2 regions of the Bacillus smithii genome follow, and region 2 is predicted to be linked to the other one. Evidence: a T-box and tRNA genes for the amino acid it is inferred to sense, from the RefSeq annotation. Region 2 holds a T-box; the other holds one or more tRNA genes.

Region 1 (15,134 bases), 1.5 Mb from region 2:
CGTAGTGTAGCGGTTATCACGCCTGCCTGTCACGCAGGAGATCGCGGGTTCGATTCCCGTCGGGACCGCCATGAAATCATCGGCTCGGTAGCTCAGTCGGTAGAGCAAAGGACTGAAAATCCTTGTGTCGGCGGTTCGATTCCGTCCCGAGCCACCATGTTGCCGGCTTAGCTCAATTGGTAGAGCAACTGACTTGTAATCAGTAGGTTGTGGGTTCAAGTCCTACAGCCGGCATCAGTGGAGGGGTAGCGAAGTGGCTAAACGCGGCGGACTGTAAATCCGCTCCCTCAGGGTTCGGCGGTTCGAATCCGTCCCCCTCCACCATTCATAGGGGCATAGTTTAACGGTAGAACAGAGGTCTCCAAAACCTCCGGTGTGGGTTCGATTCCTACTGCCCCTGCCATATTATAATGGCGGCTATGGCGAAGTGGTTAACGCATCGGATTGTGGCTCCGACATTCGTGGGTTCGATTCCCACTAGTCGCCCCATATTAAAAGGAATCATTGGGCTATAGCCAAGCGGTAAGGCAACGGACTTTGACTCCGTCATGCGCTGGTTCGAATCCAGCTAGCCCAGTACGCGGAAGTAGTTCAGTGGTAGAACACCACCTTGCCAAGGTGGGGGTCGCGGGTTCGAGTCCCGTCTTCCGCTCCAATGAAGGCGGCATAGCCAAGTGGTAAGGCAGAGGTCTGCAAAACCTTTATCACCGGTTCGAATCCGGTTGCCGCCTCCATATAATAAGCCGATGTGGCGGAATTGGCAGACGCGCACGACTCAAAATCGTGTTCCCTTGTGGAGTGTGGGTTCGACTCCCACCATCGGCATCGAATATAGAGATAAGGGGTTCCACATAGTGGAACCCCTTGTTTTTATATTTGGCTCTATGTCAATTGTTGGAATACACTTATCGAAGTGCCCCCTTTTTTGTAGTTGACTAGATGAGTGAACATAAAGCTTTATTTCTTAGTCTCTTAAAATTCCGGTTCTATACTAAATGTTGGGGTTGAATCTTTTCAGCCACGAAATGAAATTCCCTAATTTGAACGTTCATTCGATGACAGGTTGGATAAAGGCCTGTTTTTTCTATTATAGAAGGCGGTAAAAATCGCTTTTGTAATCGCATGAAGGTTTATTTCTCCTAAAATATAGATTTTAAGCTCAATTGATAAGGATTTTAAGCTTTTTGGTGAAACGGATATCAGCAAAACATCGGTTCTCGTAATCAAAAAAAAGAGCAAAGAGTCAAAGGCGTATGTATTAAAGGGGGAGGTACTTTTATAGGTTGGAATAAAGCACGAATCTCTTACGGTTCAATTAACTGAATTTACTTTATTTATGGAATTTTTTAAAATATACTTTACTAATCGGAATAATATGATTAAAATAAAAAAACAAAATACCGTAGAATTGACGTTCAATAACTCCTGATGCATCTATGTTCGGGAGCTTTTTATTTTTTATTAAAAAAGGGGTGGAGAAGATGAACATTGATCATATTGAAGCTTTTATGTATGTCGTCCATTTTAACAGCATTCATAAAGCAGCGAACGCTTTGTTTTTATCACAGCCAACGGTTACGGCGCGGATCAAAGCATTGGAACGAGAATTGGATACAGAACTGTTTGAACGGGAGGGTAGAGGCATCAAGCTGACGGAAAAGGGGGAAATGTTTATTCCGTATGCTGAGCAGATTATCCGCACTTTTCAGCAAGGAAAAAAACTATTGAAAAAAAGAGCGGATCAGGAAGAGGTAGTCATTGGGGCCAATATCATTACATCTCAATATTTTATCCCCATTGCACTGCCGCTTTGGAAAAAAGCACATCCGGAACTCCGGTTTAAATTTATTTCAGCGTCTAACGAGGTGCTAGTAGATAAGCTGCTCCAAAAGCAGATTGATGTGGCGTTCATGAAAGAAGTGTCGCATCAAGCATTGCAGCATCAACCGCTTCTTGACAATTCAATACGGCTTGTCGTAAAGCCGGGACATCCTTTTCAGTTTCAGTCAAAGTTATCCGCACAGCAATTGGCTCTTGAACCAATGGTCTTTTTTGAATGCGGAGCGTTCGACTGGAATCGTGTACACAAAATTTTTGAAGTGGCGAACGTGGAACCGCGAATTGAATTTCACGTGGATCATCTTGAAGTGGCAAAATCACTCATTCAAAGCGGCAACGGGTTCGGATTTCTGCCATATTTATGCGTTAAACATGAACTGGAAACAGGCCAGCTGGTGGAAGTCAATGTCGATCATTTGATGATGCTGAAACAGCATATTCATGGAACATATTATGGACCGGAGCCTCCTTTTTTATGGAATGACATTCTTTTGTCGATTGAACAATTTGAAAAGAATGCTGTTTCATCATTCTCTCGAACAAATTGATAAATTTTATTAATGAATCGCTTAAATCTTTCTATCGCTTGAAGTATTGCTTTTTCGCTATTTCCGGTGATAGGATAAATACCAACAAATAAAACAAATTAATCACACCTGTAAACTAAGAATAAAAACAGGAGGAAATTGGATATGAGTTATCAGCTTGGATTGTTAGATCAAAGCCCGATCCTTGAAGGCTCTTCAGCTGTTGACGCCTTGCAGCAAACCGTTCGCCTGGCCCAAAAAGCAGAAGAATGGGGTTACTCGCGCTTCTGGGTGTCAGAGCATCATCATTCGGAACAGGTAGCGGGGTCGTCTCCGGAAGTTTTAATGTCATATTTGCTTGCCAGAACGAAGTCGATTCGCATCGGATCAGGAGGAGTCATGCTTCAACATTATAGTCCTTTTAAAGTTGCGGAAAATTTTCATGTTTTGTCTACTCTTGCTCCCGGAAGAGTCGATCTTGGGATCGGGAAGGCTCCGGGCGGCCTGCCGTTATCGACAAAGGCGTTGCAGTTTGGCACCGTGAATGACGGACAAGATTTTGAAGAAAGATTTCTTTTTTTGAAAAAATTAATTGAAAATTCAGTGGATGAAGATCATCCGCTCGCCGGTATTGAAGCGACACCTATACCGCCGGAAAAACCCAACCTTTTTTTACTCGGGGCCAGTCCCAGAAGCGCTCAGCTGGCAGCTGACCTTCAAATTCCTTTTGTATTCGCCTTGTTTATTAATGGCGACGTAAAGGTGCTGGAAGAATCGGCGCACGTTTATCGCAACGGCTATCCGGACGGACGTTTTCTGCTATCCCTTGCAGCAGTCGCTGCCGATTCGCAAAAAGAGGCCGAAGAACTGGCGAAAGATCAAAAAATGTATAAAGTCCATCTGCAAAGCGGCCGTATTGTCACGGTTTCTACATTGGAACAAGCACATGCTTTCGGCAAACAAGCGGAGCAGTCTTATGAAGTGGAAGAACAAGCGAGCTATATCATTGCCGGAACCTCTGTCTATGTAAAAAAAGTCTTAAATAAATTCCATGCATCCTATCAAGTGGATGAATTTATTTTGCATTCCCCTGTTCAAAAGGTAGAAGAACGGATTCGGTCTTTTCAGCTGTTAAGTCCAAACGGCTCGAATGACGATTATTTAACCGAAGAAGAGGGTGAAACTTATGTCTCATAAAAAACAGATTCAATTGGGGATTATGTTGCACGGCCCGGGAAGTCACATGAACGCCTGGAAAGATCCAAGTGTTCCAAAAGATGCCAGTGTTAACTTTCAGTATTACAAGTCTATTACTCGACAAGCTGAAGAAGCCGGATTTTCTTTTGCTTTTGTTGCTGATGGACTATATATAAATGAAAAATCCATTCCTCATTTCTTGAATCGGTTTGAACCCATCACCATCTTATCTTCTCTCGCGTCAGTAACATCGAGAATAGGGCTGGTCGGTACGATATCAACCACTTACAGTGAGCCATTTACGGTTGCCCGCCAGTTAGCATCGCTGGATAAAATCAGCGGGGGGCGTGCTGGATGGAATGTTGTCACTTCTCCTTTAGAGGGATCTGCAAAGAACTACAATAAAGGTGAACATCCATCGCATTCTCTTCGATATGAGATAGCGGCAGAATTTTTGCAAGTAGTAAAAGGATTGTGGGATTCATGGGAAGACGATGCTTTTATACGAAATCGGCAAACCGGACAGTTTTTTGATCGAAATAAGGTTCATGTATTGAATCATAAAGGTCGTTTCTTTTCTGTCGAAGGACCGTTAAATATTGAACGTTCGAGTCAAGGGCAGCCCGTCATATTCCAAGCAGGTTCTTCTGAAGCCGGTAAAAATTTGGCTGCAAAAGAGGCGGATGCTGTTTTTACCAATGCAGAAACTCTCGAACAGGCCCAAGCTTTTTATAAGGATGTAAAACTGCGGGCAGAAGCAAACGGACGGAGCAGAGACGAGATTCTCATTTTCCCGGGGATTCATCCGATTGTCGGTGCAACTATAGAAGAAGCGGAAGAAAAATACGAAGCGATTCAAAACCTTGTGTCGATTGAAGAAGCTCTCGATTATTTAGGACGATACTTTGATCACTTCGATTTCAGTGTATTTCCGCTTGATGAGCCGTTTCCTGATATAGGCGATGTCGGGAAAAATAGCTTCCGGTCGACAACCGATCAAATTAAGCAAAATGCCCGCGAAAAGAACTTAACGCTTCGAGAAGTGGCCTTGCAAGTTACGACACCGAAAAGCGTTTTTTTCGGTACGTATGAGCAAGTAGCCGAACAATTGATTGCCTGGGTGGAAGGAAATGGAGCGGATGGATTTATTTTTGGCCCGCCTGTTCTTGGCAGCGGCTTAACCGATTTTATCCGGCACGTCATTCCGATTTTGGAAGAACGCGGCTACTACAGCAGGGAGTACAGAAGTGAAACATTAAGAGGAAACTTAGGACTGCCGTTTAAAGAAAATCGCTATGCAAACAAAAAAGAAAATCATTTTATTAACTAGGGAGGAACGATAAATGGGAGAGAAAGCGTTATCAGTAGTGGTTTGGGCAAAAGAAGGATGTCGTTATTGTGAAGAAGTAAAACAATTTTTAGAAGAAAAAGGTATTCGTTATCAAACGGTGGATGTAACCAATCATGATGAACTCCGTGATATTTTAGAAATTAAATATGGTATCCGCCATGTACCAATTGTTGAAATCGGTCGTGGAGACGTGTACGAAGGTATCACGCAAATCGGGATCACAAATCTTGAAAAAGCATTGAGTACTCATTAGTAATCATATGTTTCATTTTTGATTTAAAACCGACTAAATGAATTTGTTTAATGATGATTAATAAATGTGCGCCTGTCTTTGCGATAAAGCTTTATAAGCGTGCCGGCATATTCATGAGTACAATATAAATTTTTTTATATCAAACTAGCTTACTACAGTTGGCAATCTATTACTTTTTGATTGCTATTTGTTGAAAAAGGATGTGTGTTCTTTCATCAAGTGTTTTCCGTTTTTTACAACAAACGATGCGAGAAAATGAGCTAACACTGCCCTTTTCGGCAAAAATTATTAAGAACCGATTGTGAGCAGAAATGGTGAGTGGAGGAAAGAGGATGAAGAAAAAGATCTGGTTTATTGTGACATTGCTATTTACATTTTTTCTGGGAGCTTGCTCGCCAAAAGAAGGAGCAGTTTCATCAACTGATGCCAATGCAGATTCGAGTTCCAAAGATACAAAAAAAGGGGTACAAACCATCATCGTTGGTACCGGAACACAGTTTCCTAATATATGCTTCCTTGATAAAAACGGAAAATTGACTGGATATGATGTAGAGCTCGTTCGTGAAATTGACAAAAAACTTCCTGAATATCAGTTTAAATTTAAAACGATGGAATTTTCTAATCTATTATTAAGTCTTGAAACAAGAAAAATTGATTTTATTGCCCATGAAATGGAAGTAAATAAAGAGAGGAAAGCCAAGTTCCTGTTTAACAAAGTTCCTTACAATGTTTTCCCTCTAAAAGTAGTGGTTCATAAAGATAATAACGATATTAAATCGATTAAAGATTTAAGAGGTAAAAAAGTCGTCGTAAGTGCCACAAGCAATGCGGCCGTTTTTCTAGAAAAATACAATAAAGATCATAATGCAGGCATTAATATAGTGTATTCCGGCCAAGGATCAGATGATACAGTCAACCAAATACGTACAGGAAGGGCAGATGCGACCATTTCAACACCATTTGCCGTTGATTTCTTGAACAAATCAGCTGATGCACAAGAAAAAGTAGTGGGCAATACCCTTTCCGACTCGAAAGTGTATTTCTTATTTAGAAAGGATGAAACGAAACTTCAAAAACGTGTTGATGAAGCTCTTCGAGAACTTAAGAAGGAAGGCGTTGTGAAAAAATTGAGCCAAAAATGGCTGGGAGCGGATTACTCAGTTGGGTTTTAATTTGAACGATGAAATAAAAGGAGGGATTTAAGGATTGGGTAAAGCATTTGACATTACATTAGTCGGTGATTTTATACCACAGCTTATTCAATATTTGGGTGTCACTCTTCAAATTTTAGCCGTTTCTATTGTACTTGGAATCATTATAGGAATCATAGCCGCTATCTTGCGGCTTTTCCGCATTCCAATTTTGTCGCAGCTGGTGGTCGTCTATGTTTCTTTTATTCGTGGCACACCGATATTAATTCAGCTATTTTTGATTTTTTACGGTATCCCTTCATTATTTCAATTAATCAATATCGATCTGTCAAAAGTGGATCCTTTATATTCTGTCATTGTTGCTTATGCATTCAATAATGGCGCCGTTTTTTCCGAAATATTTAGAGGAGCCGTGCAAGCCGTTGATTATGGACAAACGGAAGCTGCGTATTCTGTCGGGATGAGTGAGTCGCAAAATTTTTTCCGCATCATTGTTCCTCAAGCCGTTGGTATTGCATTCCCGAATATTGCCAACACCGTTATTAGTTCGCTGAAAGATACATCTTTAGCCTTTACGATCGGTGTGATGGATATGGTTGGTCGAGGAGAAACATTGATTGCTTCCACAACTCACGCACTGGAAGTATATATTTCACTTTCAGTTGTTTATTACATTGTGGTTGTCCTTCTTGAAAAAATATTCCGTTGGTTTGAAAAACGGGTAATTCGACATAAGTCCGGGGAAGTTTCTTCGGTATAGCCAAAACGGTGTAAAGGAGGGATGGAATTGGTCATTGATATTCCTTTTATATGGACGGCATTGAAGGAAATTATTAAAGCACTTCCGCTAACTTTGATGCTGACAGTCATACCAATTATTGTTGGATTTTTCATTGGACTGGTTGTAGCTCTTATTCGCGTGTATGAAGTAAAGGGGTTGTCTGCTGTTGCAAATGGATATGTTTCGTTTTTACGAGGAACTCCAATTATTATGCATATAATGCTCATTTATTTTGGGCTGCCGATGCTCCTCCAAGCGGCAGATCCGAAATTAGCCATTTCATCTATTCCCGTTAGTGTATTTGTACTGACAGCTCTTTCATTAAGTGCCGGCGCCTACTTATCTGAAGTCATTCGCTCAGGCATTATTTCTATTCCGAAAGGCCAGGCTGAAGCAGCGTATTCAGTTGGTATGAGCACGTTTCAAATGATGGTTCGCATTATTCTTCCACAGGCTTTGTCGCAATCCATTCCTAATTTTACTAATATTTTTATCGGTTTTTTGCACACAACCTCTATTGCCTTTATAGTTTCAGAAAAAGAATTGACGGGAGCAGCAAAAATTGTTGCATCAAATAATTTAAAGTTCCTCGAAGCATACATCGCAGCGGGAATCATTTATTGGGTGGTTACAATTCTAGTTGAATCGATTTCATTGTTATTGGAGAAAAAAGCCACATCCTATGCTAGGGGAGGGGTTCGATGATTTATTTACACGGTATAAAAAAAGCATTTGGGAATCATGAAGTTTTAAAAGGGATAAATTTGACTATCGAAAAAGGAAAAGTCGTCACAATTCTAGGTCCAAGCGGTTCCGGGAAAACGACTCTGTTAAGGTGCATAAATTTTCTTGAAAAACCGGATGAAGGAATCGTTCAGGTAGGTGATGTAAAGGTTGAAGCAGTAAAAGCAAACAAAAAAGAAATTCTTTCATTAAGAAAACAATCAGCGATGGTTTTTCAACATTATAATTTGTTCGCTCATAAAACAGTCCTTGGAAATGTAATGGAAGGACTGATTGTGGCTAAAAAAATGAATAAAGAGGAGGCGAGGGAACGGAGCGAACAGGTGCTTGAAAAAGTCGGATTATTGGATAAATTAAATTATTTTCCAAGTCAACTTTCGGGAGGTCAGCAGCAACGTGTCGGCATTGCTCGTGCTCTTGCGTTAAATCCGGAAGTGATTCTTTTCGATGAACCGACTTCGGCGCTTGATCCCGAGCTTGTCGGAGAAGTGCTGACTGTCATTAAAGATATTGCCGATGAAGGGATTACCATGCTTATTGTGACACATGAAATGAATTTCGCCCGCTATGTATCGGATCAAGTGTTGTTTATGGATGGCGGATTGATTATAGAAAAAGGCTCGCCCTATGAGATTTTTACAAAGCCAAAAGAAGAACGGACACGAAAATTTTTAAAGCGGATTTCAGGGGAAACGTCTGTCAGCTGGCTTCAGGAAACAGCACATTAAATAAGAAGGGAAGGATTGTAAACGTGATCCATAATGTACAGATACGTGACATGTTGGTTGAGGAAAAAGAAGTAGTTCGTCAGCTTCTAATTGACAGCTATCGCCAGTATGAGTCTGAATATCAAGATCCGGATGTTTGGGCCGAATATTTAGACCATATTGCGTTTTCTGTGGATAATCCGGATGTGGATCGGATTTTGGTGGCGAGAAGCGGGCAGGATATTCTCGGGACGCTGCAGCTGTTCGAGTCCTCGGAAAAGGCGTATGACCGGCCGGAACTGAACATCTTTTCTCCGATCGTACGGCTGTTGGCGGTTCATCCGAAGGCAAGAGGACATGGAATTGCACAAAAATTGTTGAAAGAGAGTATTCGATACGCGCAATCAAAAGGAGCGGCAAATTTGTATTTGCACTCAAGCGATAAAATGCAAAAAGCCATACAGTTGTATGAATGGCTCGGATTTAAACGAGATAAGTCCAAGGACTTTCAAAACCATGATATTTTAGTTAAGTGCTTTCGATTTGATATTAAAAAGGAGGCATCCGTTTATGAGTCCATCTAGTCTGGAAGACCGCTTAATTGCGATCCGACGCCATTTGCATCAATATCCGGAGTTGTCGAAAGAGGAGTTTGAAACGACAAAATCGATCGAGAAGTGGCTTCGTGAAGAGGATATTGACATCAGAGAAACTTCGCTAAAAACGGGTGTTTTTGCGGACATAAAAGGGAAAACACTCGGGCCTACGATTGCCGTACGCGCGGATATCGATGCACTTCCAATTGAAGAAAAGACAGGTTTGCCCTTTTCGTCCAAAATAAAAGGAAAAATGCATGCGTGTGGCCATGATTTTCATACTGCGGCTGCCATTGGTGCCGCTTATTTATTAAAAAAGCATCAGTCCGAATTAAATGGAACAATCCGTTTTCTCTTTCAGCCGGCTGAGGAATCAGGTGCAGGTGCAGATAAGGTAATCAAAGACGGTCAACTTGAAAACGTCGATGCAATCATTGGTCTTCATAACAAACCGGATTTGCCGGTAGGGACGGTCGGGCTCAAAAACGGTCCATTGATGGCAGCGGTTGATCGATTTCAAGTGGTCATTCGCGGGACCGGGTCTCATGCAGCCTTGCCGCATAAAGGAAAAGATCCTATTATCGCGTCCGCACAGCTTATTACCGCTCTGCAAACGATTGTCAGTCGGAATGTATCACCTTTTCAAAGCGCAGTGGTCAGCGTGACAAAAATAGAAGGTGGCAGCACATGGAATGTCATTCCGGGGGATGTAACGCTTGATGGCACAATCCGGACATTTGATTCCGTCATTCGTGAAGAAGTGAAAGAGCGCTTTTATACAGTGGTGGAGCATATTGCGAAGGTTTATTCACAGGAATTTGTGATTCGCTGGTTTGCTGGACCGCCTCCGCTCATCAATGATGAAAAGGTGACTGAAACGGCACGCCGATCAGCGCAAAATCTATCCCTTCGTGTCATTGATCCGGAACCGTCAACGGCCGGAGAAGATTTCTCTTACTACTTACAGCAAATTCCCGGAACATTTGCCTTTTTCGGGTCAAACGGAAACGAAGATTGGCATCATCCATCATTTACTGTTGATGAAAAGGCCATTATCAAAGCTGCTTATTTTTTATATGAAACAGCTAAAAACCTGCTTATTGAATACAGCCAAATTAAGGAGAAACAAAAGAGCCATTCGACTTTCTGAAATAGGCCGAATCCCCCGACGTAGACTGTTAACAAAAAGGCATTTTTCATGTTCTTAAGAGTCTGCATAGAGGGGGATTCTTTATAACAAAAGAGCCATTCTTAAAAAATGATATGTTTCTTAAATTGCAATATTAAATGCAACAAGTATTGAAAGACCAGATAACCCATGATTAAGTAGAATCGGGACACTCTGCGCAACTTGACGTGGAGTGGCGGGCATGGTAGCCTGGTTGGCCCAGCCAGTACCGTATACCTGGCTTCATGGCTGGTAGCCATGCCCGCAGAGGCTCTTTGTCAAGTTGCTAAAAACCAACCCTTTGGGTTAGCTGGCTTAAGGTTAAGAAGCTAAGCCAGCTAACTCTATTTGGAAACACTCCTCAGGTGTACGATAATTGAGGATCTTCCTTGGAAGATGGTTACACCAATTTTCAACATAGGTAATGGTTTCGTCTGCCACAGAGGAAATGGGTCTCCCCTTTGGTATGAAGCGCCTAATAAGGCCATTATGACGCTCGTTGGTTCCTCGTTCACAGGATGTGTAAGGGTGTGTAAAATAAACCTCTGTTAGATCTTTTTCAACACTAAGGCCGAGGTCAGCAAATTCAGAACCGTTATCAGCCGTAATGGTTTTAAACACTTTAGAGAACCGATTACCATAAGACACTTTCAACTGAGATATGACTTCTGAAACGGATAGACTATCCTTGGCTGTCACTCTCAAAATTATTTCTTTACGGGTTTTGCGCTCAGTAAGAGTCAATAAGGCCTGATCTTTAGTCTTCTTGCCTATAACCGTATCAATTTCCCAGTGACCAAACTCTTGGCGTTCATTGACTTCAATTGGTCGCTCATCGATACTGCGTCCTAAGATCTTCTTATTCTTCCGGTTACGTTTTTTCTTGGTGTTCAGGGTAATTTTCATAGGTAGGTCAATGTTTTTAACGCCTATAAGTCCTAGATCAATATAGTTATAAAGGGTCTTGGTGCAAACCATTTTGTCTTTGAATTTCCCATCACGTTTGGCTCTCCCACATACCGCATCAGGAGACCATTTCTTATCAAGGATCTGAGTTTCGGCATACTTAATAAACTCGATGGCATCGTCTAGTTTTAGCTTGCGGCCACAGGCTTTCCTGTTTCTCTCATAGAGAAGTTGACCTGTGTCTGGAAAATAGACATGAACAATTTTCCCGTTGCTTTTTCTTTGTGGCACTGTACCTCTTCTTAACTCACGGGAGATGGTGCTTTTGTGACAACCAACATAATCTGCAATCTCCTGTTGAGTCTTACCAGCAGCGTGTAAGGCCGCAATTTTCCCACGGTCATAAGCCGTTAAGTGTTTGAAATGCCGAGCTCCTATGGTAGAATTAGTAATTGCCATAGATAAATCCTCCGTATCGATATTGTTTTAGTCGACTTAATCATACGTGGTTTATCTATGGTTTTTCATTTTTTATGCTTGTTGCATTTGATTATACAACTAGCCAAATGATATGTTTTTAAAACACTTTTATATTTGTAAAAAAAGATATGGACATTTTATATAAAATGTATTAAGATAGTACTTGTCTGAAAAACAACGATAAAAACATTAGGCCGATGTGGCGGAATTGGCAGACGCGCACGACTCAAAATCGTGTTCCCTTGTGGAGTGTGGGTTCGACTCCCACCATCGGCATCGTTACAGTGCATTTTACAGTAATTTAAACGTGAATAGTACCGAAATATCAACGTTCTTCACAGTATTGTGGAGGACTTTTTTTGTTATTGGTTCAATTACTAATGTTGGGGTTAAGAGACTTTTAGGGCAAAATAAAAGCAATTACGAAGATGAAGATCTCTCTTTAAAATGATAGTTGGTAACTACATAAAAAAGGAGATTTCATAATGCATTCTCATTTTATTACAAAACTGCTTAGGATGAAGATGTTGAAATCACTCATGTGGAGGATCAAGTCACTCACTTGGAAATCTATATTTATACGTCTGTAAAAGTCCAAAAATGCCACTGTTCTCAGAAGGAAACTTCCTCTGTCCATGATTATCGGATTTAAAGGATTCGTGATGTAAAGGTCTTTGAAAATATTGCTTTCTCATTTTGAGAAAATGTCGATACAGATGCAAGTCCTGCGGAAGACGGTTTCTATTAAATCTATTCTTTTCTAGAGAGTTACCAGCACGAATCCTCCAGCCTCTTTTGGTCAAAGTGAGGGCGTACAACTTTAAGCGGGTTGCCAAAGAAACAGGGTTTGATCGAAAAACAGTTCATAAGGTATCTCAAGGAGGACAAGTTTCCAGAGCGCAAAGCCAACAAAAAAGTAAACTTGTTCCTTATAAAAGATCAAATGGAACACTATGAGGGGATCCATTCAAACGAAAAAGGACAGAAAATAAAAGGTGTTCAAGGTTTGGCGACCAACGACTTTTCATCTTCTACCCCATCTCCAAAAGAAAACAAACGTCCTTTCGCTGTGCTTACGCAGCATTGGAAGAAAGTGAAACTGTATGATGAAGGACATGTTAATAGAACGATTACAAAAGCTTGGTTGGGGCTCCACACAGCCCACCAACTGGAGCACTTATTAGAAGACGCTTAAAATGGGGGAAAGTATTCGGAGACGATGTATTAGAGACAGCCATTTTAGATCATCCATTAATCCACGCCATTGCCTTTAATATCAAAAGCGATTCTTACCGCCTCCAAGAAAAAAAGCAGGCCTTTATCCTGCCTAGTTATTGAACTAAACGTTCAAAATGTAGAATTTCAATTCGTTAAAATTCGAGAATTTTCAATCGATGTTGACATTTTTAAAATATTTTTGCCAAAATGTGTATAGAAAATGGTGGTGCTCCACTTCATTCTTTGCGCGGTCAGCATCAATGGAAATAACAAAGAAATATGCAAATTTGTTTGTTAAAGATATTCAAGATAATCATCAAAAGTATTCTCCCGTGAATAACTCATAAGGATTGTTGGAAAATGGAAATAATCAGACGGGTGAAGTTTGAGAATTATTTTATACTGGAAAAAAGGGCAACAAAATTTTTAAAAGATAAAAAATTTGATAGCCAAACTATATGTAATGGTGATAAAATGAACGTATATATAGAAGGGAGGAAATTTACGTAAAATATCGGTGTGAAATTTAAGTTAAGAGTTTATAGTCAAAGAGGGGGGACACAAAGACAATTACTATCTGACTAAGACGGAAAATGGTTGGGTTGTTAATACATTGTCAAACAAATTAAGCTATATTTAACCCACAAACCCAAAAACCAAAATTATATTTTTTAAATGCTTCATTCATAACTTAATCTCTCCAAATACACATCTAAAAACACCCTACTTAGCAAGCACATTGGCAATTCGTTTGATAATTTTCCTCTTTGAAGGTCATTTTGACGCTTTAATTGAGTAGCAATCTTCTCGAACTGTGCAATGAGTTGAGAGAATTGATGTTCATAATACCTCTAACCTCCAAATTTTTCATTCCCTATAATATCAATCTTTCATATTTTATATTTCTATTTTTAAATCTACAAATAGTAGATGATGTATAAAATTTTGTGTCAAGCATTTAGTTAGACCAAAAGAAAAAGGTAGGGTATTCTCTGATTTGACCAATCATCTAGAGAAAGGAGTACCCTACCTATGTCTAAGAGTATATCGAATATAGATTGGATGAATCAACTGGAAAACGTTATTCGTGAGTTTGTAAAGGAAAAATTAGAGCTGATCATGAAGGAAGAAATCCAGACTTTCCTCGAAATGGAACAAGAGGGAACGTCGAATAGAAGAAACGGCTATTACCATCGAAACCTAGACACGCAGTATGGTCGTATCGAAGGACTTTCTGTTCCAAGAGACCGAAAGGGGGAATTTCAAACGCAGCTGTTCACCCCTTACCAACGCCATACGGGCTGGCTCGAGGAAGCCATCATCAAGATGTATCAAAGTGGTATGAGTACGCGTGAAATTGGCAAGTTTATTGAACGAATTTTAGGCAAGGCCTATTCTCCTTCAACGATCAGTCGTATGACCGATATCGTGAAAGAAGACATTGAGAAATGGCACAAACGTCCCCTGAACAAACGTTATTCTGTCTTATATTTAGACGGATTGTATGTAAAACTTCGTCGCGATACCGTGGAGAAAGAAGTGATTTATGTGGTGTTGGGGGTCAACGAAGAAGGATATCGCGAAATTCTTGATTTTTTCGTAGGAGGACAGGAGAGTGCCTATGGATGGCAAGAGATTCTTCAACAGCTCTACAAAAGAGGCGTACAGGAAGTGCTTCTGGGCGTATTTGATGGCCTTCCGGGGCTAGAGGAAGCCTTTAAGGCTGTTTATCCGAAAGCCGATGTGCAGCGCTGTGTCGTTCACAAAGTACGTAATACCTTAAATCGTGTTCGGAAAAAAGATCAATTTGAAGTGGCAGAGGATCTCAAACTGATTTATCGCGCACCGAATAAGGAGATTGCGTTACAGATGTTTCAACAGTTTGAGTCGAAATGGTCGAACAAGTATCCGAGAGAAGTTCAATCTTGGGCCAATGAGTTGGATGTCCTCCTTACATTTATGGATTATCCAAGCAGTATTCGAAGTGTGATTTACACGACCAATGCCATTGAACGAACGATCAAAGAGATTCGGAAACGTCTAAAGCCGATGAACAGTTTGAGTAGTTTAGAAGCCGCTGAAAAAGTCGTGTATTTGACCATCCAAGATTTTAATGAGAAATGGGCAGGACGAAAATTACGAGGATTTGCTGAAGCCTATGAAACCCTTCAACAAATGTTTGAAAAACGTTATAACTAACCAAATATTGTAAACGA
Region 2 (15,134 bases):
AGCATGGCCAAGCTTGTCACTTCGCATCCCCGTGGCAGTTCCGGCAATTGAGAAATGAGAGGGGAATCAAGCAAAACGCTCTCTTTTACTTTGACTGTAGAATAATGAGTCCAATGATGAAATGCTATAAGCGATTTTTGGAACGGAATCGAATATTTGACTTCATCCCGGAAAAAGACTGAAAGAAACAAGAAAAAAAGCAACGCTATTAAAACGGCCGGTTTCCATTTGTCGCGGAAATATCTTATGATAAAAAGAAGAAGGATTCCTAAACTAATGAGAAAAAAGAATAAAATCATGAAAGTAAAATTCATTCAGCACCACCTAAAACATTTTTGAGAGCACCGGATGGAAAACAAAATGGATGTTTGAATCAATACCGGCGCATGATCCTGCTTGGAAAGTGGATGGCAGGAATGGGATAATGGTTTTTGGACATACTACTAATCCTTTTGATTTTGCAGCTGCTTATAATACTGAGCTTTTTCGGCATACTCCCGGACAATTCGTTCCATTTCGCTTTTATCATGTTCATTTATGGGACGGATGACTTTGGCTGGCCGTCCGAAAGCCATTGAGTGTGGAGGGATGACTTTTCCCGGCGGTACAAGGCTGCCGGCTCCGATAAAAGCCCCTTCTCCAATTTCAGCGCGGTCGAGTATAATAGAACCCATACCGATAAGAGCCTTTTTACGAATGATGCAACTGTGCAAAATCACTTGATGGCCGATTGTCACTTCATCTTCCAATATTAATGGATTATTTGGACTTTGATGAAGTACGGAGTTGTCTTGAATATTGACTTTTTTACCGATGATCGTTGGTGCAACGTCTCCTCTGATGACGGTGTTGAACCAAACGCTGGATTCTTCGCCAATTTCAACATCTCCCGTAATGGTGACATAATCAGCGATAAAGGCAGAATCAGCGATTTTCGGCGTTTTTTCGTGATAAGGATAGATCATGACCGTTCTTGGCTCCTTTCATTGCTCCTTCTACCTTATTCTATCGAATTTTAGAAGATTTGTATAATGTGGTGTGTATCTTCCTTGCCAAATCTGTATTTTTGCTACATGATGTGAACGTTGGAGAAAATCTATCTCAGCAAGTGGCCGTAATGGATAAGAGTCGACACTGTTTGAAAAAACTTGGATTCTATAAGCGAAGTGTCGGTATTTATCAACGAAGCCGTTTAGAGAGCATGAAAGGAACAAGAAACGGAGGCAAAAGGGACCTCTAGATCTGTAAAAAAGCGAGGTTGATCAACATGTGGAAATGGGATCCCGAGGATGGACAAGGAAAGGGCGTCATTGTCATGATTCACGGCGCTTTTGAACATCATGGCAGATATGGATGGCTCATTGAAATGTGGAGAAATTCCGGTTTTCATGTAGTAATGGGCGATTTGCCCGGGCAAGGAACGACATCCAGGTCTAAGCGCGGCCATATTGAGCGTTTTGATGAATACATATCGGCAGTGAAAGAGTGGATACAGGCTGCCTACCAATTTGATTTGCCTATATTCTTGCTTGGACATAGTTTAGGAGGGCTTGTTGCCATCCGTCTATTGCAGGAAGAGCGAGTCAAACTGGCCGGGGTGATCTTGTCTTCGCCTTGTTTAGGGCTTCTGCACACGCCGCCAAAAATTCTTGATGTTCTTTCCTATGGTTTAAATTCCCTGGTGCCTTCCGTTAAATTTGCAACGGGATTATCGATTGAAATGGCGACGAGGAATAAAGAAGTACGTGAAATTGATTTAAACGATACGTTGTACGTGACAAAGGTGTCAGTCCGCTGGTACAGGGAAATGATACAGGCTGTAAAGCTTGCGTTCACAAATGTTTCGAAAATGCCTGATGTTCCATTTTTGGTCATGCAAGCAGGAGATGATAAAATTGTAGATAAGAATGAAGTGAAAAAGTGGTTTCAGCAATTGTCTCTTTCAGAAATGCATTTCAAAGAGTGGCCGAAACTGTACCATGAAATTTTTAATGAGCCGGAAAGAGAAGAGGTTTTCGCATATACGAAGAGTTTTGTCGAAAATTGCTTGCGTTCCATTGGCTATGTGGTTGATTAAAAGAGGTGAGAATATTGACCATCCCCACCCATCCATTTTCATTAATGGGGCAGGCTTATCGTAAAGTATTTCCAACTGTTCATAAAGAATTAAACAAATGGAAACAAAAGGCGAACTCGATACCTGATCAAGAATTGAAAAAACAAGCACTTGCCAGTATCGAACATAAAACGTTTCATTGTGAAGGCGGTTCGATTTTAGCGCTGCTGTCCGGCGAACATTTCGGAGAAGCTGTAAAGTTTATTGTCGCTTACCAGACGATCAGCGATTACTTGGACAATTTATGCGACCGGAGCACTTCTCTTGATCCAAAAGATTTTGCTGCCCTTCACGAATCGATGATAGATGCGTTAACGGTAGGAGCTCCTTTTCGCCCTTATTACCGATTTCGAAACGAGCAGGAAGATGGCGGCTATTTACGGGAATTAGTCGGCACATGCCAGTCAGTCTTGCAAAAAATCAATCATTATCCGGCTATATCCTCCTACTTGCTTGAACTTTGCCGATATTATTGCGATCTCCAAATACATAAGCATGTTTGTGTGGAAGAAAGAGAAGAACGATTAAAAAAATGGTTTTCTCGTTATAAAGATCAGCTTCCGAAGATGGAATGGTTTGAGTTTTCGGCTTGTTCAGGTTCCACTTTGGGCATTTTTTGTTTAGTTTCTTATGCATTTAGAGACGATTTCAAGCCGGAATATGCGTCCATGATTCGAGAAGCCTATTTTCCGTATATCCAAGGTCTTCACATTTTATTGGATTATTTTATTGATCAGGAAGAGGACCGGAAAGGCGGAGATTTAAATTTTTGCTTTTATTATGACAGTCAAGAAGAGCTTTTGTCCCGCTTTCAATATTTTATTCAAAAAGCGGATAGCAGCACGAAACATTTGCCTCATGCCAAATTTCATCAATTGATCAACAGGGGGCTCCTTGGCATTTATTTATCGGAGGATAAAGTCAACCAACAAAAGGATGTTCAGTCTTTAGCGAAGAAAATTATCCGTTTTGGAGGTTCGACCAGCTACTTTTTCTATTATAACGGCAGAATGTATCGAAAATTTCGTCAGCATGTGTCCAAATAACCTTTTTCTGTTTGGACAGAAACATACAAAAAGAGCCGTTTTTCATCCGTTCGTTCATTCATGGAATGTTTCCGAAAGTATTGGTGACGTTAAGGAAGAGCAATTTATTAGACATTTAGCCGCTCATAGTGAATAATGAAACAATCAAACCAAAGTTTTCAATAAGGGGATGTAAAGAAGTGGCTTTAAAATTAAGTGTTTTAGATCAGTCGCCCATTTCAGAAGGAATGACGGCGGAAGAAGCACTCTCCAAAACAGTGAAATTGGCTCAGCATGTAGAAAAATTGGGATATGAGCGTTTTTGGGTTTCTGAACACCATGATTCAACCACTTTAGCAGGATCTTCACCGGAAGTGTTGATATCCTATCTGGCAGCCAAAACGAAAAAAATCCGGCTAGGTTCCGGCGGGGTAATGCTCACTCATTACAGTCCGTTTAAAGTGGCGGAAAATTTTCGTGTTTTAGAAGCGCTGAATCCGAAACGAATCGATTTAGGAATAGGACGTGCCCCCGGTGGAATGCCGAGAGCCACGCTGGCGTTAAACAACGGCCAGTACCGCAAAGTTGACCGTTATTCCGAACAAATTGATGAACTGCTCACCTATCTATACGATGCGCTGGATGAAAGTCATCCGTATTACGGATTGAAAGCTTCTCCTGTTACACAGACTGTTCCTGAAGTTTGGATGCTTGGTTCCAGCCTTTCCAGCGCAGAACTGGCTGCTCAAAAAGGACTGCCCTATACATTTGCCCAGTTTATCAATGGGGAGGGAGGTCCGGAGTTTACAAAAGAGTATCGCCGTCAGTTCCGACCGTCCAAGTATTTAAGCGAGCCTAAAAATATGGTAGCGGTTTTTGCCATTTGCGGAGAAACAGAAGAAGAGGCGGAACGAATTGCTTCAAGTTTAGACTTAACTTTACTTATGCTGGAACGGGGAACGACACTTAACGGGACTATAAGCCCGGAAAAAGCCGCTCAATATTCGTACGATTCATTGGAACGAAAGATCGTTCAGGAGAATCGAAAACGGATGATTATCGGTGATCCGAAACAGGTCCACGATCAACTCTTGCGCTTAAGTGAATTATATGAAACGGAAGAAATTGTGTTGGTGTCCATCACTTACAGCTTTGAAGACCGTTTGCGCTCTTATGAACTGATTGCGGAAGAAGTGCTTAAGTAAAAGCCAATCTGAATGAAAAAGAAAAAGCAACTGGTTTATCAGCCAGTTGCCTTTTTTATCTTTCAATCTCGCCGAAGATGTCATTCCTTTTTTCCAAGGCAATAATAAACGGCGGATCGTTAATTTGATTGATAAATTGGTAAAGCAGCACATGAGCGATGGATTGATCAATGCTGCGGACAAAAGAACAAAGTTCGTCTTTTTCTCTTTTTCCTTCTTCATGGCCGTGATAGACAACCAACACAATGACGCCTCCAGGAGCCATGATTTCGAGCAATTGTTCGACCGCTTCTTTAGTCGTTTCCGGTTTGGTGACGATCGATTTGTCGCTTCCGGGTAAATATCCGAGATTGAAAATCGCCGCGGTAATTTTTCCGTGAAACTTTTCGGGAATTGTTCGGATTAGTTCTTCATGTCCTCTATGATAGAGGACGACTCGATCAGTCAGTTGATGCTGCTCCAAACGTTCTTTTGTTTTTTTCAACGCTTCTGTTTGGACATCAAAAGCAAATACTGTCCCCTTTTCCCCTACTAAATTGGCAAGGAATACCGTATCATGCCCGTTGCCCATGGTGGCATCTACGACAGCATCTCCTGGCGTCACTGCTTTTTCCAAAAGCGTCCGCGCATAAGGCAAAATTCCTTCTAATATCATTGATTTCACCTGCTGTTCATCATGAATGGACTTTGGCTTTTTTGAAAAATTTTCCTTGCCAGCTGTTTCGGCGCTTCAGTTCATCGTCAATGGCGTTTAAAACTTCCCATTTATTGACGCTCCACATCGGACCGACCATCAAATCGATCGGACCGTCGCCGGTAATACGGTGAATGATCATTTCAGGGGGCAGAATTTCTAATTGATCGCACACTAGTTGAACGTATTCATCAAAGGATAGAAATTTCAACATTCCCTTTTCATATTGTTTGACCATCGGTGTTCCTTTTAACAAATGAAGAAGATGGATTTTAATCCCTTGAACGTCCAATTTGGCGACAGCTTCAGCGGTTTCCATCATCATGTCATATGTTTCCAACGGCAAACCATTAATAATGTGGGAACAAACTCTGATGCCGTGTCGGCGAAGCTTTTCTACTCCTTCTACATAACAGTCAAAATCATGCGCACGATTAATCAATTGAGCGGTTTTTTCATGGACGGTTTGCAATCCTAGCTCGACCCATAAGTAAGTTCTTTCATTCAACTCTGCCAAATAGTCCACTACATCGTCGGGAAGGCAGTCCGGACGTGTGGCAATCGACAATCCTACTACTCCTTCTTGTTTTAAGACCGTTTCATATTTTTTCCTTAATACTTCTACGGGTGCGTGAGTGTTGGTAAACGCTTGAAAATAAGCCATGTATTTTGCATCTTTCCATTTCTGATGCATTTTTGCCTTTATTTTATGAAACTGTGTTTCCAAATCGTCGGCGCGGTCGCCTGCAAAATCTCCGGAACCAGCCGCACTGCAAAATGTACAGCCGCCGTATGCGACGGTGCCGTCCCGATTTGGACAATCAAAACCGCCGTCTAAAGCAACTTTAAATACTTTATGGCCAAACACCTGACGTAAGTGATAATTCCAGGTGTGATAACGTTTGTCATTGTTGCTGTATGGAAAAGGGTTTTCCATTTGCATTCCTCCTAACGTTCAAATTTTATCATGAAGAGCGAATACATTCCAATAGAACAATAATGTCACGTAAAAGTAAATAAAGATTCCATTTTTAAAAGGGAATGCAGTTGGCTGAGAAGATTGAAAAATCACGATTTTTTAAAAAACATGTCAACCGAACTTTACCAACTATAAAGGATGAAATGTGGAAAAAACTATTTAAGAGGCGGCTAAAATCGCTTCAATTTGTCAAGGAGGCAAAATCATGGCTACGAGAGACTCCATCGATCATTTTCTTCAGACTTGCGAAAATGTAATTTTAAAAGCCCAAGAGCAATATCAGGAAGGGGCTTTGCAGGGGCATTATCATGATGTCGAATATCGTGAAGCCATGCAAGAACTGGAGAATCTTTACAATGAATGGCTGCAGCTTTATAACAGTGCCAATCCGCAACAAAGGGAACAGCTTTACCGTAAAAGGCTGCAGATACAAGATATGCAAAACAAAATGATTTTGCTTAACCACGATCGTTAGGGGGAACTGATGTGAAAAAAAGATCCAAACGACAAAATCCCGAGCAAAAAACCAAAAATGGAACGAATCCGGAGCATTATGAAATAGCGAATGAATACAGCACAATCGAAAAAACAAAAAAACAGAATGCCCGCAACAGCCAACCTGTGAAATCAAAATCGTAAGTTTATTGGAAGCAGTCTCAAAAAGGACAGAGTTTAAGTCCTTTTTTGGGACTGCTTCTGTTGTTTATTAGACAAATGAGATGATGGCTTTTGGATGATTGAGACATTAGTCGCAGTAAAGTTAGGCTTAAGATTTTCGTACTTCATTATTGGGAAATTGGTTTGTTTTATAGACTGAAAATTCAGAATAAAATAAAAGCATTCTAACTTAAGAGTGTGTACTGTTGGTTTTAACCATTATTAATGAAGGGAGAAGATAAAAAATGAATTTGGAGTTGTCTCAAGGAGTAATGAAGAGATGGCTATTTTTCATTCTTGTTCCAATTTTTGCGCTTATATTAGTATTTGCTTCTGTGTCTGAAACATTTGCAGCTACTACAACTTTTAACAATACCCTTTCTGCCGGTTCTTATGCAGGCAGTAGTCCTTGTACGACTTCTTATCCTAACATCGTGCATGAAGTGAGTGTGAAAAACACCACTGGAGACGTATATGTTTATCTTCAATACCTGGATGGCGGATCTTGGAAATTTACGACTGGCTATGGTTATCACTTAACCTACTGGAATACACCTTATAAAATTACCACTAAGACAAAAAGCTCCTCAACTAAATATCGAGTATTGATAAAGGCAGTCAACACATCGAATGTTATCGTTTCCTGTTACGGAACGAATTGATAAAAATCATGAGAAAACGAAAATGTATAACAGTTATGTAGCTGCTGATAGCCGGTTATTTACCAGTAACTGTCTAGTTAATAAGTTAGAAATTATTGTATTTATCCGGATATAGTTTCTCTGAATTCTTTAGTTTATGGAAAATATCAAACCATTTCGTTTTATTGGTTCTGGAGCAATAACCATGTAGCTACATAGCTGTTTGATTCCATGCCCTTCTTTGAAACAGACTTGAAAGTTTGTTTAAATTTGTCTAAAATAATCTTATACTAAAATGATGGGTAAAAAACGATGATAAGGAGCAGTAGTGGCATAAACTCCCGATTTAGAGAGTTGACGGAAGGTGCAAGTCAACCGGGTCTGCCATGAACTCGCCTTAGAGTTGCAGACGTGAAAGATGAGTAGCGTTTGCCGTCCTTCCACGTTAAGGAATCGAGCTGAGTGCCTTGTGCACTAATGTGGGTGGTACCGCGGGAGCGAAAGCATCTCTCGTCCCAAACTGGGGGACGGGAGTTTTTTTCTATTTTCCCTGTTTTGATATACCAATATCGATGAAAGCAAAGGAGGAGATCAGTTACATGAGTTTTGACCATAAAAAAATCGAATCGAAATGGCAAAAATACTGGGAAGAACATAAGACATTCCGAACGACGGAAGATCCGGACAAGCCAAAATTTTATGCATTAGACATGTTTCCATACCCATCCGGCGCCGGACTTCATGTCGGTCACCCGGAAGGATATACAGCAACCGATATTCTTGCCCGAATGAAGAGGATGCAAGGGTATAATGTTCTCCATCCGATGGGGTGGGATGCATTTGGATTGCCGGCGGAACAGTATGCCCTTGATACCGGCAACGATCCTGCGGAATTCACGGAAAAAAACATTGCCAATTTTAAACGTCAAATCAAATCATTAGGATTTTCATACGATTGGGATAGAGAGATTAATACTACCGATCCCGAATATTATAAATGGACGCAATGGATCTTTTTAAAATTGTATGAAAAAGGTCTTGCTTACATAGATGAAGTTCCGGTCAACTGGTGCCCGGCTCTTGGCACTGTTCTGGCCAACGAAGAAGTCATTGATGGCAAAAGTGAACGTGGTGGTTATCCGGTTATTCGCCGCCCGATGAAACAATGGGTATTAAAAATTACAGCTTATGCTGATCGACTTTTGGAAGATTTGGAAGAATTGGATTGGCCTGAAAGCATTAAAGAGATGCAAAGAAACTGGATCGGCCGCTCAGAAGGGGCAGAAGTTCGTTTCCAAGTCGATGGCCATGATGAAACATTCACTGTTTTCACAACAAGACCGGATACTTTGTTTGGAGCCACTTATACTGTTTTGGCCCCTGAGCATCCGTTAGTGGAAAAAATTACGACAGCGGAACAAAAAGCAGCGGTTGAACGCTATTTAGAACAAATTCAATCAAAAAGCGATTTGGAACGTACCGATTTGGCAAAAGAAAAAACGGGTGTATTTACTGGCGCTTATGCGATCAACCCTGTTACAAATGAAAAGATGCCGATTTGGATTGCCGATTATGTACTGATGAGCTACGGAACAGGAGCGATTATGGCCGTTCCTGCCCACGACGAAAGGGACTTCGAGTTCGCTAAAAAATTTGGACTGCCGATTAAAGAAGTAGTCGCCGGCGGAGATGTGAACAAAGAAGCCTACACCGGCGATGGTGTGCATGTCAATTCCGATTTCTTGAACGGATTAAATAAAGAAGAAGCCATTGCCAAAATGATCGAATGGCTGGAAGAAAAAGGGGTCGGATCCAAAAAAGTAACATACCGTCTGCGCGACTGGCTGTTCAGCCGCCAACGTTATTGGGGAGAACCTATTCCGATCATCCATTGGGAAGACGGAACGATGACTCCGGTTCCGGAAGAGGAATTGCCGCTTATGCTTCCAAAAACAAAAGAAGTTAAACCGAGCGGAACAGGGGAATCGCCACTGGCCAATATCGAAGAATGGGTTAATGTAGTGGATCCGAAAACCGGCAAAAAAGGACGCAGAGAAACGAACACAATGCCTCAATGGGCCGGAAGCTGCTGGTACTTTTTAAGATATATAGATCCGCATAATCCAAAAGCATTGGCTGATCCTGAAAAATTAAAGGAATGGCTTCCTGTTGACATTTATATCGGCGGAGCGGAGCACGCAGTTCTCCATCTTCTTTATGCTCGTTTCTGGCATAAATTCTTATACGACATCGGAGTAGTGCCGACGAAAGAACCGTTCCAAAAGTTATATAACCAAGGAATGATTCTTGGTGAAAATAATGAAAAAATGAGCAAATCGCGCGGGAATGTCGTCAATCCGGATGAAATCGTTGAAAGTCATGGCGCTGATACGTTGCGTCTTTATGAAATGTTTATGGGACCTTTAGATGCCTCCATTTCATGGAGTACAACCGGACTTGACGGGGCGCGTCGTTTCCTTGACCGTGTTTGGAGACTGTTTGTGGATGAAAACGGTCAGCTAAGCAGCAAGATCAAAGAAGAAGGAAATGCGCTTGAAAAAGTGTATCATCAAACGGTTAAGAAAGTGACGGAGGATTATGAACAGCTCCATTTTAATACGGCGATCTCGCAATTAATGGTGTTTGTCAACGAAGCGTATAAAGCCGACTATTTGCCAAAACCATTTGCTGAAGGCTTTGTAAAACTGTTGTCTCCGATCACCCCTCATATTGCGGAAGAACTGTGGGAAAAATTGGGACACAGTGACACTATTGCGTACGAACCATGGCCTACTTACGATGAATCAAAGCTAGTGGATGACGAAGTGGAAATTGTCATTCAAATCAATGGCAAGGTACGCGCGAAACGGACCATCGCCAAGGATGCGAGCAAAGAGGAAATGGAAAAACTCGTTCTCGCCGATGAAAAGATTCAAGAACAGTTGTCCGGAAAAACGATTCGAAAAGTGATTACGGTGCCGGGTAAATTGGTGAATATCGTAGCCAATTAACCGGTGTTGTGTCCCCGTCCGCTTAACTCACGGCATTATGGCGGGGACAAATGAATAGTGCGAAAAAGAACGTCGACTGTCCAAAATTTTGAGCAGAAACTCCGTTCTCTAAACCATTGCAACAGATCATTATATTGATTCAGAAGGAGATGGCAGGATGCAAGAAATTCCAATCATTACACCGGAGGAATTGAAAGAAAAGCTGGAAAAGGGCGAAAAACTCAATTTAATTGACGTTCGTGAAGAAGAAGAAGTACAAGAAGGAATGATATCCGAAGCCAAACACATCCCAATGGGAGAAATTCCAAATTCTCTTGATCAGCTGGACAAACAAAAGGAATATATTTTTATATGCCGCTCCGGACGTCGCAGCGAAAATGTTTGCCATTACTTGCAAGAGCAAGGATACAAAGTCCGCAATATGATTGGCGGCATGTTGGAATGGACAGGAAAAGTTCAACCAAAAAAATAGTAAGATCACAATATGAATGTTTCAGATGTTTTGGCTGTCGATAAAGTCGGCAGCCTCTACGTTATAATGAAAGCAATCGGATTTCCGTTCACAGGAAGCAGCAGATTGAATCTGTTTTATACCGCCTCTCAGTACAAAAAATCACCAAATGGAAACTTACAGTGTTATGATAAAAAGAGAAGATTAAAGGAGGTGGTAAAGAAATTCGGCAGTTATAAAGATTTTTGTTTTTACATGTTTACGGTGAATTTTCTTTTGAAACCATACCTCCTCTAAGATACAGCAGGAATATCTTCTGTAAAACGTTCATCAAGACTGTTAAGACAGGGACCGATGAATGAAGGAACTTTGTTTTGCTTGACACAATGGTTGTTTATGAATGAAAATATTTTTCTTTTAATTTTCGAAAAAATCTAAAAGAAATGAATATGGAATACATGGATTACCTGATATGATGGATGTCATGATTTCGATGCGACTAATTTGAAGCCGCTTGCAAAAATCGGAATGATAGGGATAGGAGGAATCAAGGATGAAGGTTGCACCCATGTTTATCGACGGTGAATGGACCGGAACGGAATTGCCTACATTTGATGTGATCAACCCGGCAAATGGAGAAGTGATTGCGGCCGTGCCAAATGGCGGGAAAGAGGAAGCGAAGAAAGCGGTGGACGCCGCATATAATGCTTTTTTGTCATGGTCCAAAAAAACAGCAGGCGAAAGAAGCGCTTTGTTGTATAAATGGCATCAATTAATTGATGAACATAAAGAAGAAATTGGCGAGATCATGACTAGAGAACAAGGGAAGCCGTTAAAAGAAGCCATCGGGGAAGTAGATTATGCAAACAGTTTCATTTCTTGGTATGCGGAAGAAGGAAAACGTATTTACGGGGAGACGATTCCAGCTTCTCACGAAAATAAACGAATTTTAGTGCTAAAACAGCCGGTTGGGGTTGTGGCAGTCATCACGCCTTGGAATTTTCCGGCTGCTATGATTACAAGAAAAGTGGCTCCGGCATTGGCGGCAGGCTGTACAGTTGTCGTTAAGCCTGCTGAGCAGACGCCTCTTACAGCGTTTAAATTAGCAGAATTAGCCGAAAAAGCAGGCATACCGAAAGGCGTTCTGAATATTATTACAGGAAATCCGCAAGAAATTGGCGAAACATGGCTGGCGGATGAGCGGGTTAGAAAAATCACTTTCACGGGTTCGACGGAAGTTGGAAAGATTTTGATGCGTGGTGCGGCTGATACGGTGAAAAAAGTATCGCTTGAATTAGGAGGTCAAGCTCCTTTTATTGTATTGGACGACGCGAATATCGAGAAGGCGGTTGCGGGAGCTATTGCCTCCAAATTTAGAAATGCCGGACAAACGTGCGTATGTGCCAACCGAATTTATGTTCATGAAAAGATTGTGGAATCTTTTACTCAAAAAATGGCAGAGGCCGTTCAACAATTAAAAATGGGCAATGGATTGGATCAAGGAGTCGAAATTGGCCCGCTGATTGATGAAAACGCTGTGAAAAAAGTAGAAAGACATATTGAAGATGCGGTGGAAAAAGGCGGGAAAGTGGTGATCGGCGGCAAAAAAGCGGATCAGTACAAAGGATTCTTCTTTGAACCGACAGTGATCACAAATGTCACGGATGAAATGCTTTGTATGAATGAAGAAACATTTGGTCCGCTCGCTCCTATCACCACGTTCCAAAATATTGAGGAAGTCATCCAAAGAGCAAATGACACTCCTTACGGCTTAGCAGCTTACGTCTTTACAGAAAACATCAGCAAAGCCATTCAAATAACGGAACAACTTGAGTATGGCATCGTTGGCTTAAATGACGGTCTTCCGTCTGTTGCCCAAGCTCCTTTTGGCGGCTTTAAGCAAAGCGGTCTCGGACGTGAAGGCGGCCACCACGGTATGGAAGAATTTTTGGAAACCAAATTTGTATCGATTGCTTTCTGATTTTCGCAATCATAAAAAAGCCTTCCATCGCAAAGTGGAAGGCTTTTTTATGTGCGCCCGGCATGTACATGAACTATAGGGTGTAAGTCCCGAACCCCGAAGACAGAAGTAGAGGTTAGCCAAGAGCAAGGGTGTCCGTGGTGACGCGGAATCTGAAGGAAGCTGGAGGCAAAACACCGGTCCGAGGAACACGAACCTCATATAAGGCTAGGTATGATTGAGTGAGTTTGCATAACAAAACAAAGCTCTTTCTGTCGAAGGTCATATCGAGTAAATGAGGCGGATAGATGGTGTGAAAGTGCATGTACTTACCCGGGGAGGTCTGGCGGATATGTGAAGTACTCTTCATAACCTACTTAGTGATAAGTAGCTGAACCGTCAGAAGTCAGCAGAGGTCATAGTATTAGTTGGTCTAGAACAACTAAGAAGGACCGAACAATTAAGAGAGAATAGCCCTTGGTATTCAGTGAGTCATGATGAACACAGAAAACGTAGTACCTCACTTGAGGGAGGAAGCGGTGAATCCCGTGGGAGACCTCTTGGAGGGTGGAGTGACCACTGGCATAAAGAGAACAGCTATTCACGGAAGTTATAAAGACTTGCGTCAATTATCTTAATTGAACCGCCGTATACGGAACCGTACGTACGGTGGTGTGAGAGGACGGGAGTTAATCGCTCCCTCCTACTCGATTTCGTTCATGAAGGAGAATGATCGATTCCGTTGTTTTTGACAGTTTGTTCTGCTGTTAAGTTGAATTTGTCGACTAAACTTCTGAGGGTAGACACGACTAGTGAACTTTGTTCAGAAGCGAATCGTGCATCTTGGATTAAGTTCACCATTTTTTTGGTCGATTCGTCAACGCTTTCGACGGTATGGGCATTTCGCTCATTAATGACGGCAATGTTATTGATAATCTGCTTCATTTGTTCTGTGGCTTCATGGGAAGCGGCAGCTTGTGACATGGATTCCAACACTTCCTGTACATTGTGAATAAAGTCTGCTCCTTTTTTGACTTCTTGGCTGCTGTCTTGAATCGCATTTTGAACGAGAACAGAACTTTCTTTAATTTTTTCTAAAGTTTTGCTGATTTCTTCTGTCGCAACGGTCGTTTGGTCTGCCAGCTTACGAATTTCATTGGCCACTACGGTAAAACCTCGACCGTATTCTCCAGCTCTTACGGATTCAATCCCTGCGTTGAGAGCCAACAGATTGGTCTGCTTGGCAATGTGATTGATCGTTTCGACAATACGTCCAATATTATTGGACAGTTCCATAAAGCGATCTGTTAAATTCAAGGCATTATGTACTTTTTCCACGATATCATTCATTTTTTGATCAATGCCTTGCACTTGGGTTTGAGCTTGTATCAATTGTTCTTGGGATAATCGCTCCAGTCCTTGTAAAGTTTGATGAATTTGTTCCACCTGTCCTCTGGCTTCATGAACCTCATTTAATTGCTGTTGAATGGCCGCGAACATTCCGTCCATTTGCTTGATCACCGAAAAAGAATCGTTTTCAACCAGAACGGTTTTTTCCCGCAGAAATTGATTGGTTTGTTCCACGTCCAATGCGGCGAATTTCACTTTTCCTATCAATTCATCCTGACTGTCTATCATATTGTTGACCCAACGTCCCAATGATCCAATTTCATCATTGATCAGAAGCCTTGTATCTAAGCGGGTAGTTAAGTCTCCGCCGCCTTCCGCAATTTTTCGCATCATATTGGTTAATTGCTTTAATCGAGAAGCAATAGGCACCAACCCTCTTTTATAAAACAAATAAGTGGCTAAAATGCCGTATAATCCATTGAGGAGCAAATCATACCAGGAAGGCGAAAATCCGAAAAATGATATACATTGGTTGAGAAGAACGCCGATGAAAATGTAAAAAGCAAAACGTATGCCTAATCGCCAGCTAATGGAGCGGGTACGGTACACCTCTTCTAAATCAGCCTCACACATCATTCCCCACACATCCAGAGATCCCGGCAGCTGAAACGTCACACCCTTCCCTATGACGGGGATATGACGGTAGTCAGGATATCCGGGGAAATGAACAAAAAGATTTTCCCCTTTTCGAATCGTATTTTGAACACCGGGATGTAATTCTTTTGTGGCCGGATCGGTAAAACGAATTTCAAATTCTGTATGGTTTTTGATTTTAACCAATCCTCCGTCTTTCGTATGGACCCCGTCTTTTAAATTTTCGCCGAAAGTAAAGGTACGGTCTTCGAAACGGCTGCGTGATAAAGCAATTCCTTGGGGAAGCGACGGATCAAAATAGGATTTTACTAAAAAAATATAATTGTCACCGGAATCAGGATAAACGTGACCAGCCTCCCGCTGAATGAGGTCTCCGACTACATCATTGGGA

Evidence for each region. The T-box of region 2 lies ahead of leuS (leucine--tRNA ligase). A T-box ahead of a tRNA ligase gene usually reads a tRNA of that ligase, here a tRNA-Leu.
Region 1: it encodes a tRNA-Leu, which carries the amino acid that the T-box ahead of leuS (leucine--tRNA ligase) is inferred to sense. The anticodon was not compared.

Annotation. Positions count from the first base shown of each region.
Region 1 is NZ_CP012024.1:744,394-759,527, forward strand. Features, by position in the region: tRNA gene BSM4216_RS03480 (tRNA-Asp) at 1-71, shown strand, start outside; tRNA gene BSM4216_RS03485 (tRNA-Phe) at 82-157, shown strand; tRNA gene BSM4216_RS03490 (tRNA-Thr) at 162-234, shown strand; tRNA gene BSM4216_RS03495 (tRNA-Tyr) at 240-324, shown strand; tRNA gene BSM4216_RS03500 (tRNA-Trp) at 330-403, shown strand; tRNA gene BSM4216_RS03505 (tRNA-His) at 414-489, shown strand; tRNA gene BSM4216_RS03510 (tRNA-Gln) at 506-577, shown strand; tRNA gene BSM4216_RS03515 (tRNA-Gly) at 581-655, shown strand; tRNA gene BSM4216_RS03520 (tRNA-Cys) at 661-734, shown strand; tRNA gene BSM4216_RS03525 (tRNA-Leu) at 743-825, shown strand; gene BSM4216_RS03530 (LysR family transcriptional regulator) at 1,482-2,387, shown strand; gene BSM4216_RS03535 (LLM class flavin-dependent oxidoreductase) at 2,532-3,563, shown strand; gene BSM4216_RS03540 (LLM class flavin-dependent oxidoreductase) at 3,553-4,893, shown strand; gene BSM4216_RS03545 (glutaredoxin family protein) at 4,907-5,167, shown strand; gene BSM4216_RS03550 (amino acid ABC transporter substrate-binding protein) at 5,500-6,339, shown strand; gene BSM4216_RS03555 (amino acid ABC transporter permease) at 6,374-7,078, shown strand; gene BSM4216_RS03560 (amino acid ABC transporter permease) at 7,106-7,804, shown strand; gene BSM4216_RS03565 (amino acid ABC transporter ATP-binding protein) at 7,801-8,571, shown strand; gene BSM4216_RS03570 (GNAT family N-acetyltransferase) at 8,595-9,134, shown strand; gene BSM4216_RS03575 (amidohydrolase) at 9,121-10,296, shown strand; gene BSM4216_RS03580 (IS30 family transposase) at 10,636-11,679, opposite strand; tRNA gene BSM4216_RS03585 (tRNA-Leu) at 11,894-11,976, shown strand; gene BSM4216_RS16650 (hypothetical protein) at 12,707-12,895, shown strand; gene BSM4216_RS17025 (ATP-binding protein) at 12,841-13,038, shown strand; gene BSM4216_RS03595 (IS256 family transposase) at 13,951-15,117, shown strand.
Region 2 is NZ_CP012024.1:2,584,939-2,600,072, reverse strand. Features, by position in the region: gene BSM4216_RS12165 (C39 family peptidase) at 1-314, opposite strand, end outside; gene BSM4216_RS12160 (gamma carbonic anhydrase) at 444-965, opposite strand; gene BSM4216_RS12150 (alpha/beta fold hydrolase) at 1,268-2,077, shown strand; gene BSM4216_RS12145 (tetraprenyl-beta-curcumene synthase family protein) at 2,092-3,162, shown strand; gene BSM4216_RS12140 (LLM class flavin-dependent oxidoreductase) at 3,342-4,346, shown strand; gene mnmM (tRNA 5-(aminomethyl)-2-thiouridylate-methyltransferase MnmM) at 4,402-5,001, opposite strand; gene mnmL (tRNA modification radical SAM protein MnmL/YtqA) at 5,021-5,983, opposite strand; gene BSM4216_RS12125 (YtzC family protein) at 6,225-6,494, shown strand; gene BSM4216_RS12120 (hypothetical protein) at 6,506-6,658, shown strand; gene BSM4216_RS12115 (hypothetical protein) at 6,922-7,338, shown strand; T-box leader at 7,621-7,838, shown strand; gene leuS (leucine--tRNA ligase) at 7,917-10,328, shown strand; gene BSM4216_RS12105 (rhodanese-like domain-containing protein) at 10,486-10,800, shown strand; gene BSM4216_RS12095 (NAD-dependent succinate-semialdehyde dehydrogenase) at 11,333-12,760, shown strand; gene BSM4216_RS12090 (methyl-accepting chemotaxis protein) at 13,457-15,134, opposite strand, start outside.